2 regions of the Thalassotalea euphylliae genome follow, and region 1 is predicted to be linked to the other one. Evidence: predicted binding sites of a transcription regulator. Region 1 holds the regulator's gene; the other holds the start of a gene.
What was found. Region 1 encodes FNR, which switches genes on or off when oxygen is low (the NO sensors DNR and NnrR bind a similar motif). Its sites were predicted from a motif close to TTGATCTAGATCAA; they were not measured.

Region 1 (8,245 bases):
TCTGCACGAAGCTTCGGCGGCATTGCTTTTAGCTTTGCGCCAAAGAACATATTTAAAAATAAGGTTTCCACGATATCATCCATGTGGTGGCCAAGGGCAATCTTAGTTGCACCAATTTGCTCAGCAAACGAATAAAGCGTGCCGCGACGTAAACGCGAGCACAAACCACAAGTGGTTTTACCTTCCGGAACTTTTTGTTTAACAACCGAATAAGTGTCTTTATCGATGATGTAGTAGGGGATATCAAGTGATTCGAAGTAGTCGGGTAAGATGTGTGCTGGAAAGCCCGGTTGCTTTTGATCCAAGTTAACCGCAATCACATCAAAATTGATTGGTGCTGACTTTTTTAAGCTAAGCAAAATATCAAGCATGGCAAACGAATCTTTGCCGCCACTAATTGCCGCCATAACAACGTCGCCTTCTTCGATCATATTGTAATCAGCAATCGCTTTACCGACTTTACTACGAAGTCGCTTCTGCAACTTGTTGGCTTCAAAGATGGCCTTTCTGTTATCTGCTTCAGTCATACCAAAAAACTACTCAAATAATTGGGCGCGTATTATATAGCTAACTGGTATAAAAGATAAGTAAAAATAACCAACAGTAGCATTCTTTTTAGCGACTATTGGTTACGATTTTGTTAATGTTTTTGGTGACTTACCGAACGGTCAGCTTTGTTTTTAATGTTTTAATGTTTTAATATTTTGTTTTATATTCGTTATATCAATCTATGTATGGCTCAGCAGCTAGCTTTGTAGCGGTGAAATATAGCCTGCTGGTTTTAACGCCAAGACATCACAATTCAATCGGTCAATAACATGTTCAGCAGTATTACCAATTAGTGCTGCTGACAATCCGGTACGGCCAATTGTCCCTAAAATGACCAATTCGGCATCAAGCTCTTGCGATAATTCGTCAATAACATCTTCCGGTAGCCCCGCTTTGATATAGGTGTTGGCGGTATCGATGCCGTATTTTTCAGCATGTGTTAGCATTGATTGTTGATGATGCTGCAACATGGTGTCGTTGTATTGGCTGGCATCAAATTCGGGGATTTCGATAGCAATGTTGACCGGAGTGCCAGGAAATGAATTAACCAAATGCACATTAGCGCTAATTAAATCAGCAAGGTGTTTGGCTTCTTCTGTGATGATGCTATTGAGCGATTGGTGCTCATCTTCATCACTACCGACATTGACCGCCGCTAAAATATTGCCGTTTGCCGGCCATGAATGGTCTTTAACCAATAATAATGGACATGGGCATTTACGCAATAAATGCCAGTCAGTTGGTGTGAAAATCACGGATTTGAGTTTGTCGTGTTCGTGCGTACCTTTGATAACAACGTCATAGCCATGCTCTAACACTTGGTCAATAACCGCTTCAAAAGGTCTGTTATGCCAGATCACTTTGATGTCGATGTCTTTTTCAGAAGCGCCTAGCTCCTTTATACGTTCATCAATCCACAACATACGATCATTGATCACAATTTGCCGCATTGATTCACGCTCGTCGCTAGAGAGCATAGTCGTCATTTCGTATGAAAAATCGAAAATGCTCAAAAACGCTGTGATTTTGCCTTGCGTTTTATCAGCAAGCTCAATTGCCCGACTTAAGGCTTTTTGTTCTTCAGTTGTTGGGTCAACTACGACTAAGATTTTTTGATACGTTTCCATGCTCTGTACCTCGCTGATTCAATAGTGTACAAACAGTGTGCTTTTAATGAGCAAATAATTATTTGTTTTAAATCAATAAATAGGCGCTACTAACCAATTACTTTTAGCTTAGTAGGTAAATGCACTGATGCAAGCTTGTTAGCGGTGAAAACGGCTTGTTAAAGGGGAATAAAAATAGAAGTGAAGAAGAAAAAGGAAGGAAATCGCCTTGCTTTACAGCATGGCGACTTCATTTAATCCATCGAGATCATTGATGGTAATTAACTTACCTTCAACAATGATGAGTTCTTGCTTATGAAAACGATTTAGCAAGCGACTAATCGTTTCAACGGTCAAGCCAATGTAGTTTCCAATGTCGCCACGCGTCATTGTTAAGCGGTATTGGCTGGCAGACAAGCCACGGGCTTTATATCGGCTACTTAACGATGATAAAAATGTTGCTAAGCGTTGCTCGGCATTCTTACGATTAAGTAGTGATAGCATATCTTGATCTGCTCGAATCTCGTTACTCATCAGCCTTAAGACTTGGCGTTTAAGCGCTGGCATCGAATTCGAAAGCTCGTCTAGAGTATGGTAGGGGATTTCACAAACCATTGACGTTTCTAATGCTTGTGCAAAGCTCTGGTGCTCGCTGCTGGCTAAGGCGTCGAAACCCAGTAAATCACCAGCTAAGTGGAAGCCAGTAATTTGCTCTTCGCCGTTAGAATCAATGGTAAATGTTTTAAAAGTGCCTGAGCGGATAGCGAATAAAGAATGAAGTGCTTCGCCGTCTTGGAAAATCTTTTCGCCTTTGTGGATAGGGCGCTTGCGGTCGATAATATTATCGAGTGTATCTAACTCCTGCTCGTTAAGGGAAAATGGTAAGCAAAGCTCACTGATACTGCAGTTCTGGCAATGAATATGGTTGTTGCTTGCACAGTGACTAGACATGGCGGAATAACCTTAATATTTCCTTGGAATTACGCTCGGTATAGTATTAAAACATTAGCCTGTAAGCAATAAACAATGTGTATAAACCGTAACAAATCAGACCTGTAGCCAAAACGTTTCTAAATGTTCGATTTTGTAGCATTTTTTTGACCGAAAACACACCAAAGGAAAGTGTAAGCAGTGCCGGTAGAGTGCCAGCACCAAATGCAGCCATAATCAGCGCCCCTTGACTAAAGCTACCACTAGCGAGTGCCCATGTTAGCGTTGAGTAGACTAAGCCACAGGGTAACCAACCCCAAACAGCCCCCAAGCCAAATGCTTTACGTTTGTTATTTACCGGCAAAAAGTGTTTTGCTAACGGTGAGATAAATTGCCAAAGCTTTTTACCGGCTTGCTCAACCTTCGCCAGTAACATAAACCACTGGCCTAAATACAAGCCAAGTAAAATTAGAAAGACGCCTGACAGTAGTCTTAAGCCCGTTAGCGGTACACCGAGGTTTTTTGCCGTGATTGAGCCGGTAAAACCGACAATACCGCCGATTAAACTATAAGAGAGAATACGGCCTAGGTTGTAGCCAACAATCAGTGAGAATTTTTGCTGGTTTTGTCCGGCAGGAATGGCCGACAACAACATACCAGAAACGCCGCCACACATGGCAATACAATGGCCTGCACCGAGCAGGCCAATAATAAATGCCGAAAATAGATCGATGTTCATTAACGCTTATTGCTAGTGTCAGATGATGTGCCAGATGATTGCTCTGAAGCTTCTGTATTAATTACTCCGGTATTCGCTGTCTCATCTTTTAATTTTTCATCATCGAATAAGATGCTTAAACCTTCTTTTTCCAAATCATTAAATTGCTCGGTTTTTACCGCCCAAAAGAACAAGTAAATGCCGACAATAAGCAGGATGATAGCAATCGGAATTAGTACGTAAATTACACTCATTTTTTCAATAATCGCAACGAGTTAGTGATAACCAATATTGAACTGGCTGACATGCCAATTACCGCCATATAAGGCGTAATGTAACCGCAAACGGCTAATGGCAGTACAATAGCATTATAGCCAAATGCCCAGCCATAATTTTGCCAGATAATACGGCGAGTTTTTTGGGCAACATGACGCAATACCGACAATGACGTTAATCGGTTGTTAAGTAAAATTACATCAGCGCCACTTTTTGCGACGTCTGTACCACTGCCCATGGCAATAGAAACGTGTGCTGCGCTAAACACTGGTGTGTCGTTTACACCATCACCGACCATCGCCACAGTATGGCTACTTTGCAGCGATTTTACCTTTTCCATTTTCTCGTGCGCGCTTAGGCTCGAATGTACGTGGTCTATCGGCAGTTGAGAAGCAATTTGTTGGCAGCCCGCACTGCTATCGCCAGAGAGCATATAGGTTGTCATCGCTTTTGCTTTTAGCGCGCTAAGCACACTTTGAGCGTCTTCACGCGCGCTATCGGTGAGATAAATAGCGGCAACTAGCTTGTCGTTAATCATCACAGCAATTTGTGCGTCGTCACAATTTAACTGCTTTGCCTCATTGCTGTCAGTAATTAACCAACTGACTTTACCCAGTGAAATTTTATCGTTACCTACTTGGCCTGTAACACCTAGCCCTGGATGCACTTTAATCTCAGTTGCGTTAATCGCAAAGTCGCGATACTGGGTAAATGCTTTAGCAAGTGGGTGTTGAGAATGCGCTTCCAGCGCAGCTACCAAGGCTAATAGTTGCTGTTTGCTATAGTTTTCATCAAAGCGCTTAAGCTGGGTTACTTGGAACTCACCTTGTGTTAGCGTGCCGGTTTTATCAAACGCGTAGGTGTCAACTTCAGGAATAGTTTCCATCACATGGCCTGATTTGATCATAATGCCATCACGATTAAGGCGTGTAGTGCCGCAAGTGAGCGCGGTTGGCGTGGCAAGCGATAGTGCACAAGGGCAAGTAGCAACCAGCACAGAGAGCGTGATCCAGAATGCTTCACTTGGCATATGTTGCTGCCAGTATAACGCCGTACCGATAGCGGTTAACAAGATAATAGCAACAAAATACTGCGCAATTTTATCGGAAAGTTGGGCAATTTTAGGCTTGTGTGCTTGCGAAGACTCGCTTAATCGGATCAGTTGGCTTAAAAAGGTATCACTACCCGGTTGGACGACATTGGCGACTAGGTTGCCGTCGCCATTAATAGTACCGGCAAATATATTGTCACAAACTTTCTTAGCAACAGGTCGCTGTTCACCAGAAAGCATGGCCTCGTTAAAGTGGCTGTCGCCGTGTTCAATAACACAGTCTGCCGGCACTGTTTCGCCCGGTTTAATCATCACTTTATCGCCAATTGCCAATGACTTAGCAGCAACATATTGTTCTATGTCGTTGACTAGTTTAGTCGCTGTCATTGGCATGAGTTTCAATAAATTGGCAGAGACTTGCGCGGCACGAGAGCGAGCGCGAAACTCTAAAAACTTACCAATGAGCAGTAAAAAGGTGAACATAGAAACAGATTCAAAGTAAACCTCGCCTTGCTGGCTAATAGTCGCCCATGCACTGGCAAAAAAGGCCAGTAGAATGGCGATAGATACGGGCACATCCATTGACAAGCGTTTTGACTTCAATGCATTAATAGCGCCTGTATAAAATGGCAGCGCACCATAGAAAATAATAGGCGTGGTCAGCAGTAAGCTGGTGTAGCGAAGGTACACCAGATTGTGCTCTGACATATCAGAAAACGCGCCGAAATATAAACCAACGGCAATCATCATCACTTGCATCATTAAAATGCCAGAAATGCCTAAGCGTTTAATAAACGTTTTGCTTTGCGCTAAGTTTTGTTGCTCAGCATCGCTCGCTTTAAAGGGCAGGGCATGATAACCAAGTCGTTCAATTTGTTCGATAATCTTGCTGAGCTTAATGTGATCATTTTGCCAATGCACCGACGCACGTTGGGTGGTAGCATTAACCGAAATTTTACTGACGCCACTAATTTGCTCAAGCTTCATTTCAATCAGCCACGCACACGCGGCACAGCTAATGCCATCAACCGTTAATATGGTTTCTCGAGTATTACCAATTTGATGCGTAAATTCATGCTGGAGATTATCATCATCGAGCAGTTGATTTCGTTTCAACTGCTCTGGTACTAGTGCTGTACCTTTGGGCGCATTTTCGGTGCGAAACTTGTAGTAGTCGGTGAGGTTATTTTCAACGATAGTTTCGGCAACCGCCTGACAACCAGCACAACACATGGCTTGTGATTGCTGATCTATCGTCACAAATAGCGAAATACCCTTAGGAATGGGCTCGCCGCAATGAAAGCAAGGATCTGACATGTGTACGTTATTACTGAGCTTGTGCTGGGTTTGGTATTAACTCAATGAATTCTTCTTGTGGTAATGCAACTGTTGCTTGCACTTTCCAGTTGTTTTCAAAAGATGAGAGGGTAACACGCCACTTGCCAGATACTGCATCTTCAAAGCGGTGTCTGAAATCACCATTGCCGTCAGGCGTTAGCGCTAAGTAAAAATCTCTTTCTTCTAGCGTTGGGTGATAGAAATTGGCATTAATTACTGGAAATTCTTTTTCAATGCCGAGTGGGCGAATAACTAATTCATTGTCAGAAAGTTTTAAGCCGAATTTCATGCCAAGTTTTTGAGCAAGCTTAACTTTAGACACCTCAATATTAATTGCCTTACCCTTTTTATAGTAGTCACCTACCACTAAGTCATCGGGGTCGGTGTTTGCAATAATCACGGTAGTGATACCTGCGATCACCGCAGATAAAGGTAGGAAAAAGACTAACCAAGCCCACGGCTCTTTATACCAAGGAGTTTTCATTAATTTATTCTACAGTCTAGTTACGACAAATAAGGGCAATATTGTAGCGTTTTTCATCGTCGGGCTCTACGATTTAATCGAAAATTTAAGATCTGGGTCAATAAAATCTAACCGCACAATTTTATGAGCAACATCTATAAAAAGAGTGACTTAGGTTTGCGAGTAATCTATGTAGCTCTGATGAAAACCTTCTAGTGAAAAACGGGTAGGTGTTGAAAGCCCTTTTAAATAAAAGGTTAGGAGTGTGAGCGTTAATAGGGCATAAAAAAACGCCTTGCTAATTGCTTAGCAAGGCGTTTTTAAAAAGAAACTTGCGTTTATTGATTACTTATTAGATAAGCTGTAAACGTAAGCACTGATAACGTGAATTTTCTCTTCGCCTAGGATATCTAACCAAGCTGGCATTACACCGGCACGGCCATTGCGAATAGATTCTTCAACGGCTTTTTGTGAGCCACCGTATAACCAGATGTTGTCGTTAAGGGCAGGTGCACCAAGTGCGATACCCATAGCATTACTGCCTTGACCTTCTGGACCGTGACATGCTGCACACATTGCGAACTTAGGCGCTGCTTTTGCTGCGTCTTCAGCGTTAACTTCACGGCCACTTAAGCTTAATACGTAAGCTGCCATTTCTTTAACACCTTGCTCACCACCTAGTGCTGATTTCCAAGCCATCATACCGTTAGCCTTACGGCCGTGGATTAATGAGTGCTTGATGTCAGCTGGTGTGCCGCCGTATAACCAATCGTTGTCGGTTAGGTTAGGGAAGCCAGTTGTACCGCGTGCATCAGAGCCGTGACATTGTGCACAGTTTTGTAGGAACAAACGTTGACCTACTTTACGTGCTTCTTCGTCACCCGCTAAGTCTTCAATGTTACGCGCTGCGTATGCTTCAAAGATTGGGCCGTATTTTTCGTCAGCTTGCGCTACTTCACGGTCGTACTGGTTAAGTACACCAGAATCCGATTTTAAGTTAGCAGCAGTTAACGCTTTAGACTCTTCGATGCTCATAATACCTTGGTTAGATGACTTCCAGCCAAAAAGACCTTGCCAGTTACCTAAACCTGGGTAGAAAAGTAAGTAGCCGAAGCCCCAAATGATAGTAATTAGGAAGAATGTAGACCACCACTTAGGAAGTGGATTGTTTAACTCTTCGATACCATCAAATTCGTGTCCCATAGATTCGCCTTCAGGGACACCAGCGAAGTTCTTTAAACACCAGCGTAATAATAGGTAACAACCTACTAACGTTCCTAGTGAAAGAACAGTAATCCAAATACTCCAGAAGCTAGACATTATTTATTAGTCTCCTGTTTGTTTACCTCATCTTTGTGGTCTTCTTCGAAAATAGAGTTCGCTGCTTGGTCAAAAGACGATTTGCGACTCTTGCTGTAAGCCCAGACCACAATGATGATAAAAAGTGCCAATATTAGAAGGGCAATTAACCCTCTTAGTGTTCCATAGTCCATGGTGATTACTTCAATGCGTGACCTAACGACTGAAGGTAAGCGATGATAGCTTCCATTTCCGTTTTACCTTGTACGTCAGAACGTGCATTTGCGATGTCTTCAGCTGAGTAAAGTGGAATAGGGTTGCCATTTTCATCTTTATGGCCACGGTTACGAGTTAACATGTTGAACGTTTCTAACTTCTTCGCAGTTAGCTTGCCGTCTAACGTGTTCTCTTCTAACCATCTGAACGATGGCATGTTTGACTCTGGCACTACCGAGCGTGGGTCGATTAAGTGAGCACGATGCCAGTCATCACTGTAACGGCCACCTACGCGCGCT
Region 2 (8,245 bases), 3.1 Mb from region 1:
GAAAACTTCCAACTTGGTATGGAAGCTGAATTCAATGCCTTAGGTGATGACGGAGCCGTTGTTCGCGTTAAAAACCAAGACCTGACCAGCGATGAAATCAAAACGCATATTGATGCGGAAAAATACGCGGTAAAAGTTGCCCTAGAGTGGGATGAAGCGATGTCATGTATTCTTTGTGATGACTTGGCGGTGAAACGCTTGAAGTTTTTTGATGTACTTCATGAGCAAAACGACGACATTGATAAAGACGATATCGTTGCACGCCTTGACGCCGATTTTGCGTTAATGTCTGGTGAAATAAATCGTTTTATCACCGATTTGTTAGCGGAGTTTTCGTTAAAAACGACTGACTATCTTGATGACGAAGATAAGTAATATCATTAATTTAAGTTAATAAAACTAGCGTAGCCCCAATGGCTGCGCTGAATGGATTATCCCATTAAAAAAGCCGCATCTGCGGCTTTTTTGATCGTGTTTTAACTGGAATAAACATCTAAGCTATATAAACATTGAGCGGGCACTTTCGTACATTTCGATAAACTCTTCAGTTTTCATAAAGCCTTCATCCGGCATAATGCCTTTCCCCACATAGCTTCTCAGTAAAGCTTCTTGAGTAGACTCATTTTTGAAAATTCCGTGATACACAGCGCCAGCACGTATAAAGTCTAAATAATGTACTTCTGTTGGCAATACCGTTAAATCACTCCAACTTTCCACAAGTTCACTAAACTCTTCAGAAAAGCCCCAAGCTTGAGTTACAGCTGCCCCAATTTTACTACCCAGCTTAACAATCGCCTGCTGCAAGAACGTTGGGTTGGCAAAAACATCAGGGTGATTTTCAGCTTCGGTTAATATCGGTAAAACGCCAATATTATGTACCAGTGCACCAAGCGCTATGGTATCTAGCCCAAGTGACGTGTGTTTGTTGTCTTTTAGATAAAAAGTCATTAAGGCAATGGCCACAGACGTGACATCAATAGTTTTTTGCCATGAGCTTTTCATATGCATAGCGACAATTTCATTTTCAGATACGAAAACTTGCTCAATTGCCATGGCGGTCGCAATACTTTTAATTTCTCGTAAGCCAATTCGGGTAACCGCTTGGTTAACCGTTTCAACTTTAACTGAACGCCCCATTAGTGCGCTGTTAGCGACCTTAAGCATACCAATTGATAATGCCGGGTCTTGAGAGATGATATCGCTCATGCGATTTAAATTAATGTCAGGATCATCAGCCGATTCACGCACTTTTAGTGCAATCTCAGGTAAGGTAGGTAAAACGAGTGCATCATGCTTAATTTTTTCCACTAAAATGGTGTACAGAGCATTTTCCGTAGACATGAATTATCCTTATGTTTTGATATGCTTACCTAAAAAAGTAGCACAATTATCACTATTTCGACGAGTTAATTTTTACCGATTTATTCGGCACTAAACAGCCTGTAAATAGTCACAACTTAACCCAGCGCACAAAACTTGATTTACATCAAACTTTCCTCAAGTAAGTGACTCCCATAGACATATTTAATTGCCGTTTGTTTTTCAGACACTAGAATGTGCGAACTTTTACGTTCCCATAATTTATAGAAGTTGTTATATGTTTAAGCCAGAACTGTTATCACCGGCAGGAAGCCTTAAAAACATGCGTTATGCCTTTGCATACGGTGCGGATGCTGTATATGCAGGCCAACCTAGATATTCTTTACGCGTAAGAAACAACGAATTTAATCACCAAAACTTAGCACAAGGTATTCAAGAAGCCCATCAGCTGGGTAAAAAGTTTTATGTGGTCAACAACATAGCACCTCATAACAGTAAATTGAAAACTTTTATTAAAGACCTTAAGCCTGTCATCGAAATGCAACCCGATGCGATGATTATGTCTGATCCTGGTCTTATCATGATGACCAAAGAAGCATTCCCCGATATGCCATTGCACTTATCGGTGCAAGCGAATGCCGTAAACTGGGCAACTGTGAAGTTCTGGCAGCAGCAAGGCATAGATCGCGTCATTTTATCGAGAGAATTATCGCTTGATGAAATTGAAGAGATTCGTATGCGTTGCCCAGAAATGGAAATTGAAGTTTTCGTACACGGTGCACTTTGCATGGCTTACTCAGGGCGCTGTTTATTATCCGGCTATATGAATAAGCGCGATCCGAATCAAGGTACCTGCACCAATGCTTGTCGTTGGAATTACAACGTACATTCGGCGACACAAACTGAAACAGGTGATGTAATTGCTAGTGCACCGGTAGAGTTTGATCCGCAAGCGGGTAAAGGTTTTGATGATGTCGTACTAATTCAAGAGCAACATAAACCTGATGAATACATGCCTGCATTTGAAGATGAGCATGGCACTTACATCATGAACTCGAAAGATCTACGTGCCGTCGAACATGTAGAGCGACTGGTCAAAATGGGCGTGCATTCGTTAAAAATTGAAGGTCGTACAAAGTCTTTTTATTACTGTGCGCGTACTGCACGTGTTTATAATCAAGCGATATTAGACGCTATGACAGACCAATCCTTTGACCAGCAACTTAACGGCGAGCTTGAGCACTTAGCACATCGCGGTTACACCGCAGGCTTCTTGCAGCGTCATAAGCACACTGAAACACAAAACTATGACTACGGTTATTCGAAAAGTGATACCCAACAGTTTGTTGGTGAAGTGCTTGGCCGTAATGAAGACAATGGCTTAATTGAAATTGAAGTGAAGAACAAATTCTTGGTCGGCGACGAACTCGAGTTAATGACACCTGACGGCTGTCAGACCTTCACTTTAACACACATGGAATCACGCAAAGGTGAAGTTATTCGCGATGCCAAAGGTTCGGGCCATATCGTTAACATTTCGCTCGATACCGAGATGAAACTTGATTTCGGCATTTTAATGCGAAACCTGGACAATGGTGAGACAACTCGTCACCCGTTTTCGCAAAATCAAGCAGCCGATCAATCTGCATAGCTACTGACAGGAGCACCTCATAGTGGCACTGAAGATTTTAGCGAGTTGTATTAACTGTGATATGTGTGAGCCTGAGTGCCCAAACCAAGCGATCGCATTAGGTGAAGAAGTCTACGAAATCGACCCTGCCCGCTGTACTGAGTGTTTAGGGCATTACGATGAACCAACCTGTGTCAAAGTATGCCCTATCGACTGTGTCGTGCCAGACCCTGAGCATGAAGAAACCGAGGAAACCTTGGTGAAAAAGTTTGAGCTTCTATATCAATTGAATTAACGAGTTGAACAATTATGGCGTAGGAAAAAGGTTTATAAATAAGGCGTTATTTTTAGTAACTAGTCGCTCTAATTTCAAAAATAACAACGCAATTTATAAGCGCTTTAACAAGCCAGAATGTTCAAGTGGTTATTGAAATTGATATTGTATCAGCTCGACGTCAAATCAGCGTAAAAGACCTCTATTTACCGCTACTAGAAGTAGTAGCGGTAACCTATCTGGAATTGGCGCTCAATTAGTTCAATTGGTTGATCGAGATAAGCTCGGGCTTGTCGATCAGAGTCAATCCAATTATATTCTGCCAGCATAAAGCTCTTTTTGTTCAAACGGTAGCGGTAAGCCATAGAAATAGCATTGCCATTTTCGTTGTTGTTGTCACCTTGAGTATCATCAAGATCATCAACGTTAAAGTGTTCTAATCGCAGTGCAAGGTGATGGTTTGCCCAAAAATGACGAAGCATCATAAAGCCACTGTCGTAATCATTATTAACGACATCTTCAAACGTTGGTGATGTCATATAGGTGCTACCTTGCATATACTGCCCAATCACTTCCCATTGCTTGGCTAAGCGGTACTTAACCCCGATATGACTAAACTCGGTTGTCCAAGTGTATTGCCCTTGCTTAACAATACCCTCTTGCGCATGGTTATCGTAGTAGCCAATATTAACTCGCAACGCTCTATCATATCGCCATGACGCAGCGACATGGACTCCCCAGCGATCATCCAATTCACGAAATGGATCTGAATCACGCGCTTGCTCATCTAATTCGCCACTTAATGCAGGAAAATAGGGAATGCGGAGTTTTTCGTGTAGCAGTGTTTGGCGACTACCAATTGTCCAGCCATGCCAAGCTAACATAGCGCCTGCTGGGTCGTTATTTTGAAATAACGAAACGGTTGCACCAAACGAATGCGCTGAATCTGTAAATTTGCCTAGCTTCTCAAGGGTTAGTTGTCCGCCAGTACTTCTGAGCTCTTCACCAATCCAGTTGTTAATCGTACTAGAGGTAAGGGTGTATGGGGTAGACCAAGCAGTAGCAATGTTTTCCATACTGATCTGTGGATAAAATATGCCTAATTTAGACTGCCAGCGCCAACCTTTTTCACTAGGTACACCTTTATATGATAAGTAACCTTCGGTAAGGCCAATAGCGTTGTTTCCTCGATCAGCAAAGCCGTTACCGACCAAGGTCAAAGAAACGTTATTTTCCCAATCGACGTGGTATTGAAGCCCTAGCTGACCAACAGCAACACCTGCACCGTCATCAAAACGGAACTTTCCATAATCGCCTTTTAAGTAGCTATTTCCATCTGCGCTACTGTTAACATTGTAAAATCGTAAATCTACAAGTCCTTTTATGGAGGCATCAGCTGCCACAACTGTGCCACTTAGCATTAGTCCTGAAAATGCTAAAACCTTAAAAAGCGATTGATGCATTTAATTTTTCGTTCTGCTTATATGGTATGGGGTATTCTCAATCCATTGCTCAAATACATCAGCGGGTAATGGTTTACTGATGAAATATCCCTGTGCTAATTGGCACCCTTGCGCTTTTAACCACAGCAAGGCTGTTTCGTCTTCAATGCCTTCAGCCACCACAGAAAGCCCCATATTATGTGCAAGTTCTAAAGTTGACCGTACTATTATCTTATCACTTTCATCAGTTGAAAGGTGTTGAACAAATGACCGATCGATCTTTAATTCATGAACGGGCAAATGTTTTAGCTGTGCCAGCGATGAGTAACCCGTACCGTAATCATCTATTGATAGCTTAAAGCCGTGTTCACGCAAGTAACAAAGGATCTCTGTTGCTTTTTGTGCGTCTTCAACCACCGCCTCCTCAGTTACTTCCAAGGTAATTGCGTTGTCACTTAGCTGGTGTTGCTCTTTAAGGCTGATAACATAATCAGGATAAGACTTGTCCATGATATTAGCAGCAGAAATATTGATCGCGATATTGATATCAAAACCCATTTTTTGCCAGCTAACATACTGGCTTACTGCGGCATTCGTCACCCATCGTGTTAACGCATCCATTTGCCCAGTTTTCTCAGCAATGCTAATAAAAGCATCCGGTGGAATCAGCCCTTTCTCTGGGTGCTGCCAACGCACTAAAGCTTCAACATGGCTTATTGTCATATCAGAAAGCCTAAGCTTTGGTTGATAGAATAGCGTTAGTTCATCCTGCTCAATCGCTTGTTTTAAACTATTAGTTAGGAATAAGCGTTCAACAGCATGTTGGTCGAACTGCGGATCGTAGACTTGATAGGCTTGCTTATTCTTTTTGGCATGCTGCAAAGCGACATTAGACTTTTGCAGCAATTCAGTTTCATCGCCGCCATTATGCAATGAAGAAATCGCGACACCAACCGCAAATTGTAAATGCAAGCTTATGTTCTCGTATTGGCAACGAATAGTTAACTGAGCAAGCAATTGTTCAATCAGCGGCTCTACTTCTTGCATATCAGCTAACAATACAAAATTTTCACCGCCAAGATGGAAGCACGAAAGCCCTAACTGTGTTTTAACTATGCGCTCAGCAACTTCATTAATCACCTCGTCCCCAACCTGATAACCCAAGGTATCGGTAATATCTTCTGCGCCCAAGTAGCAAAGCTGGATAACAATAAAATCTTGCTGAGCTTGTTTACGCTTAGCTAATGATTTGAGTAACGAGTTGCGGTTCGGTAAGTGTGAAAGTGAATCGTGGAATGCTTGGAAGCTTATCGTTTGCTCACGAGAAACAATGGCCTCAGTCATATGGTTAAATTCATCAGAGAGCTCTTTAAGCTCTTTACTACCATCAACCGCAACGCTTTTGTCGTAATTCCCTTGTGATATTAATTTCACTTGGCTTACTAGCTGCGTAATCGGTTGGGTTAAGCCACGTGCAATTGCTACTGCGCCAATGACTGAAAGAGCAACTGTCAGTGCAATAAGCAGTGCTAAACGCAACCATTCAACACCGATACTTGCTAACAAGTCTGCTTTTGACTTATAAAGCACAGCATTAATATTGGAATCAACCAACTGCCCTACTAGCACCTCTTCGTGGACATAAGCGCCATCGTCGTTTTTAAGAATATTGTCGATGCTAACTATGCCATCGCTCAATCGCTTGTATTGGTTGGCTGCAATCAGCTCTGAGCTTTCACCATCATTGAGCACAAACGCAATATTAACATCAGTAAGGTTCGCTAAATCTAGGGCGAGGTCTTCATCAATCAAATAACCAAAACCAATCCAACCGATATCGCGGCTACCACTTTTTATCGGTGCCAAGCTTAACTGATATAATCTATCGTTTAGCTTGATTAGCTGGGTATTGGCCTCGGCAAATAATTCTCGCTCTTGGCTAAAATACGCACCTTGCCCTTTACCAACAACAACACGTGTTTTGCCTTCAGGCGTTTTAAGGGTGACAAGTTGCGCAAACACTAACCCATCATTATCAATCGCCATCGCAAGATCACTATTAATGCGTTTTCTATGATTGTTAAGCGCAACTAAAAAGCTTTTGTTATCTTCTTGCAGGACTGATTTAAGGCCGTAGTCTTTCGCGGCTGTTTCAGCGAACGCTGATAAATAATAGCTACGATTGGTAAACTGGGTTTCAAAAACATCTTTTGCGTTGCTAAGACGATTTGTTAATTGGATGTCCTCAAGCTGTTTACTAGCTTGAAAGGTAGATAAAAAGGATACCAGTTGAACAACCAAGAGCAAAAATAGAAACAGACTTAAAATTTTGCTCTGAATGCTACGGATTTTAAAAAAAGACATACGTGCTTAGTACTCTTCTAAAAAGTCAAACTCTTCTTGGTTCTCTTGCAGTGGGATTGGCAAAAGTTTATCAGCTAATCGCACTTGATAAGTATTACTTAAGGTACTTTCATTAATCACGGTGATACTGCTTTGCTGTCGATTGTCATTGTCTAGCTGAGGATGCCAAACAGAAACTTGGTATTCACCTAGGTTAGCCAGCACAAAGCTAACAATTCCTTGGCCGTTTGTTTTTCCGAAATAAGGGGTGTCAACCACTAGAGCATAGCCACTCATCCAATCGTGGATATTACACCCCATAGCGATTTCTTCTGTCGCCTGCATAGCTTCAGTATTTTTGCTTTTGCCCGCTTTTAATTTGAACTCAAAGCGGTTTTCACCCGAAACAGAGTAAATATGGTGGGTAATATCATCGCGATTACTAAACTGGATAGTTTGCCCTTTTTGCATCACGCTTAAATACGGTGCAAACTTTTTTCCTTTCTGGTCGACAATCAACTGCTCGGTATTAGCTGCTAAGCCTTCAATCCCGTTTGTTGGCGTGACAAAAACAACAATATCTTGTTGCGGTTGACCACTTTTATTCAACACTTGTACATTGAAATTGTTTGCCCACAAAGGTGCTGAACTCAATGCGCAGGCAAAAAATATAAATAATCTATTCAATTCAAATTCCACTATGTTAATTAGCGACTACGGAGAATAGTTAATGCTACCGATTATGCTCAACAGAAAAAGGTGAGCTAGTGTCAGCACTATAACAGCTAATTTGGTCGCTAGCAGTTAAACCTTAGATGTAATATGAGCGGATAATCAAGAAAAAACTTCTAAAATTTAATCAATTAACTAAAGTTTTGAATACACTAACACTTATCAGACCAGCTTACAGGGCAATTAAATTGGGAACTGTATTAAAATGTTATTAAAATTTATGAAACCTTATTCAAGAGAAGTCTAAAAAATAAAAGGGAGCAATTGCTCCCTTGTGATTTTTTATTTTCAAGCTATCGCCCGAGATTTTGTTTTAACATTGGTTACACTAAAACTCTATTGCCACTCGTGCATACAACTGGCGACCTCGTGGGTCGTGCACTTTTGAGTCAAAACCAGAGTTGGTAAATACTTGCGGTGGATCTTGATCAGTAATATTCGTACCGCCTAGTGTTAACACGTAGCTGTTTTCGGTATCAAACATGGCGCCAAGGTTTACGTTAT

Region 2: trhP (prephenate-dependent tRNA uridine(34) hydroxylase TrhP) is a predicted target of FNR. The motif match lies at 1,477-1,490, and genes of this name have one in related genera.

The regions. Positions count from the first base shown of each region.
Region 1 covers NZ_QUOT01000001.1:566,074-574,318, reverse strand. Annotated here, with positions in the region: gene ttcA (tRNA 2-thiocytidine(32) synthetase TtcA) at 1-527, opposite strand, end outside; gene uspE (universal stress protein UspE) at 747-1,676, opposite strand; gene fnr (fumarate/nitrate reduction transcriptional regulator Fnr) at 1,890-2,606, opposite strand; gene DXX94_RS02580 (sulfite exporter TauE/SafE family protein) at 2,653-3,324, opposite strand; gene ccoS (cbb3-type cytochrome oxidase assembly protein CcoS) at 3,324-3,557, opposite strand; gene DXX94_RS02570 (heavy metal translocating P-type ATPase) at 3,554-5,947, opposite strand; gene DXX94_RS02565 (FixH family protein) at 5,958-6,452, opposite strand; gene ccoP (cytochrome-c oxidase, cbb3-type subunit III) at 6,777-7,751, opposite strand; gene DXX94_RS02555 (cbb3-type cytochrome oxidase subunit 3) at 7,751-7,924, opposite strand; gene ccoO (cytochrome-c oxidase, cbb3-type subunit II) at 7,930-8,245, opposite strand, start outside.
Region 2 covers NZ_QUOT01000001.1:3,658,278-3,666,522, reverse strand. Annotated here, with positions in the region: gene rdgC (recombination-associated protein RdgC) at 1-375, shown strand, start outside; gene DXX94_RS16005 (HDOD domain-containing protein) at 499-1,341, opposite strand; gene trhP (prephenate-dependent tRNA uridine(34) hydroxylase TrhP) at 1,598-2,971, shown strand; gene DXX94_RS15995 (YfhL family 4Fe-4S dicluster ferredoxin) at 2,994-3,245, shown strand; gene DXX94_RS15990 (hypothetical protein) at 3,440-4,687, opposite strand; gene DXX94_RS15985 (bifunctional diguanylate cyclase/phosphodiesterase) at 4,688-7,030, opposite strand; gene DXX94_RS15980 (hypothetical protein) at 7,037-7,696, opposite strand; gene DXX94_RS15975 (TonB-dependent receptor plug domain-containing protein) at 8,070-8,245, opposite strand, start outside.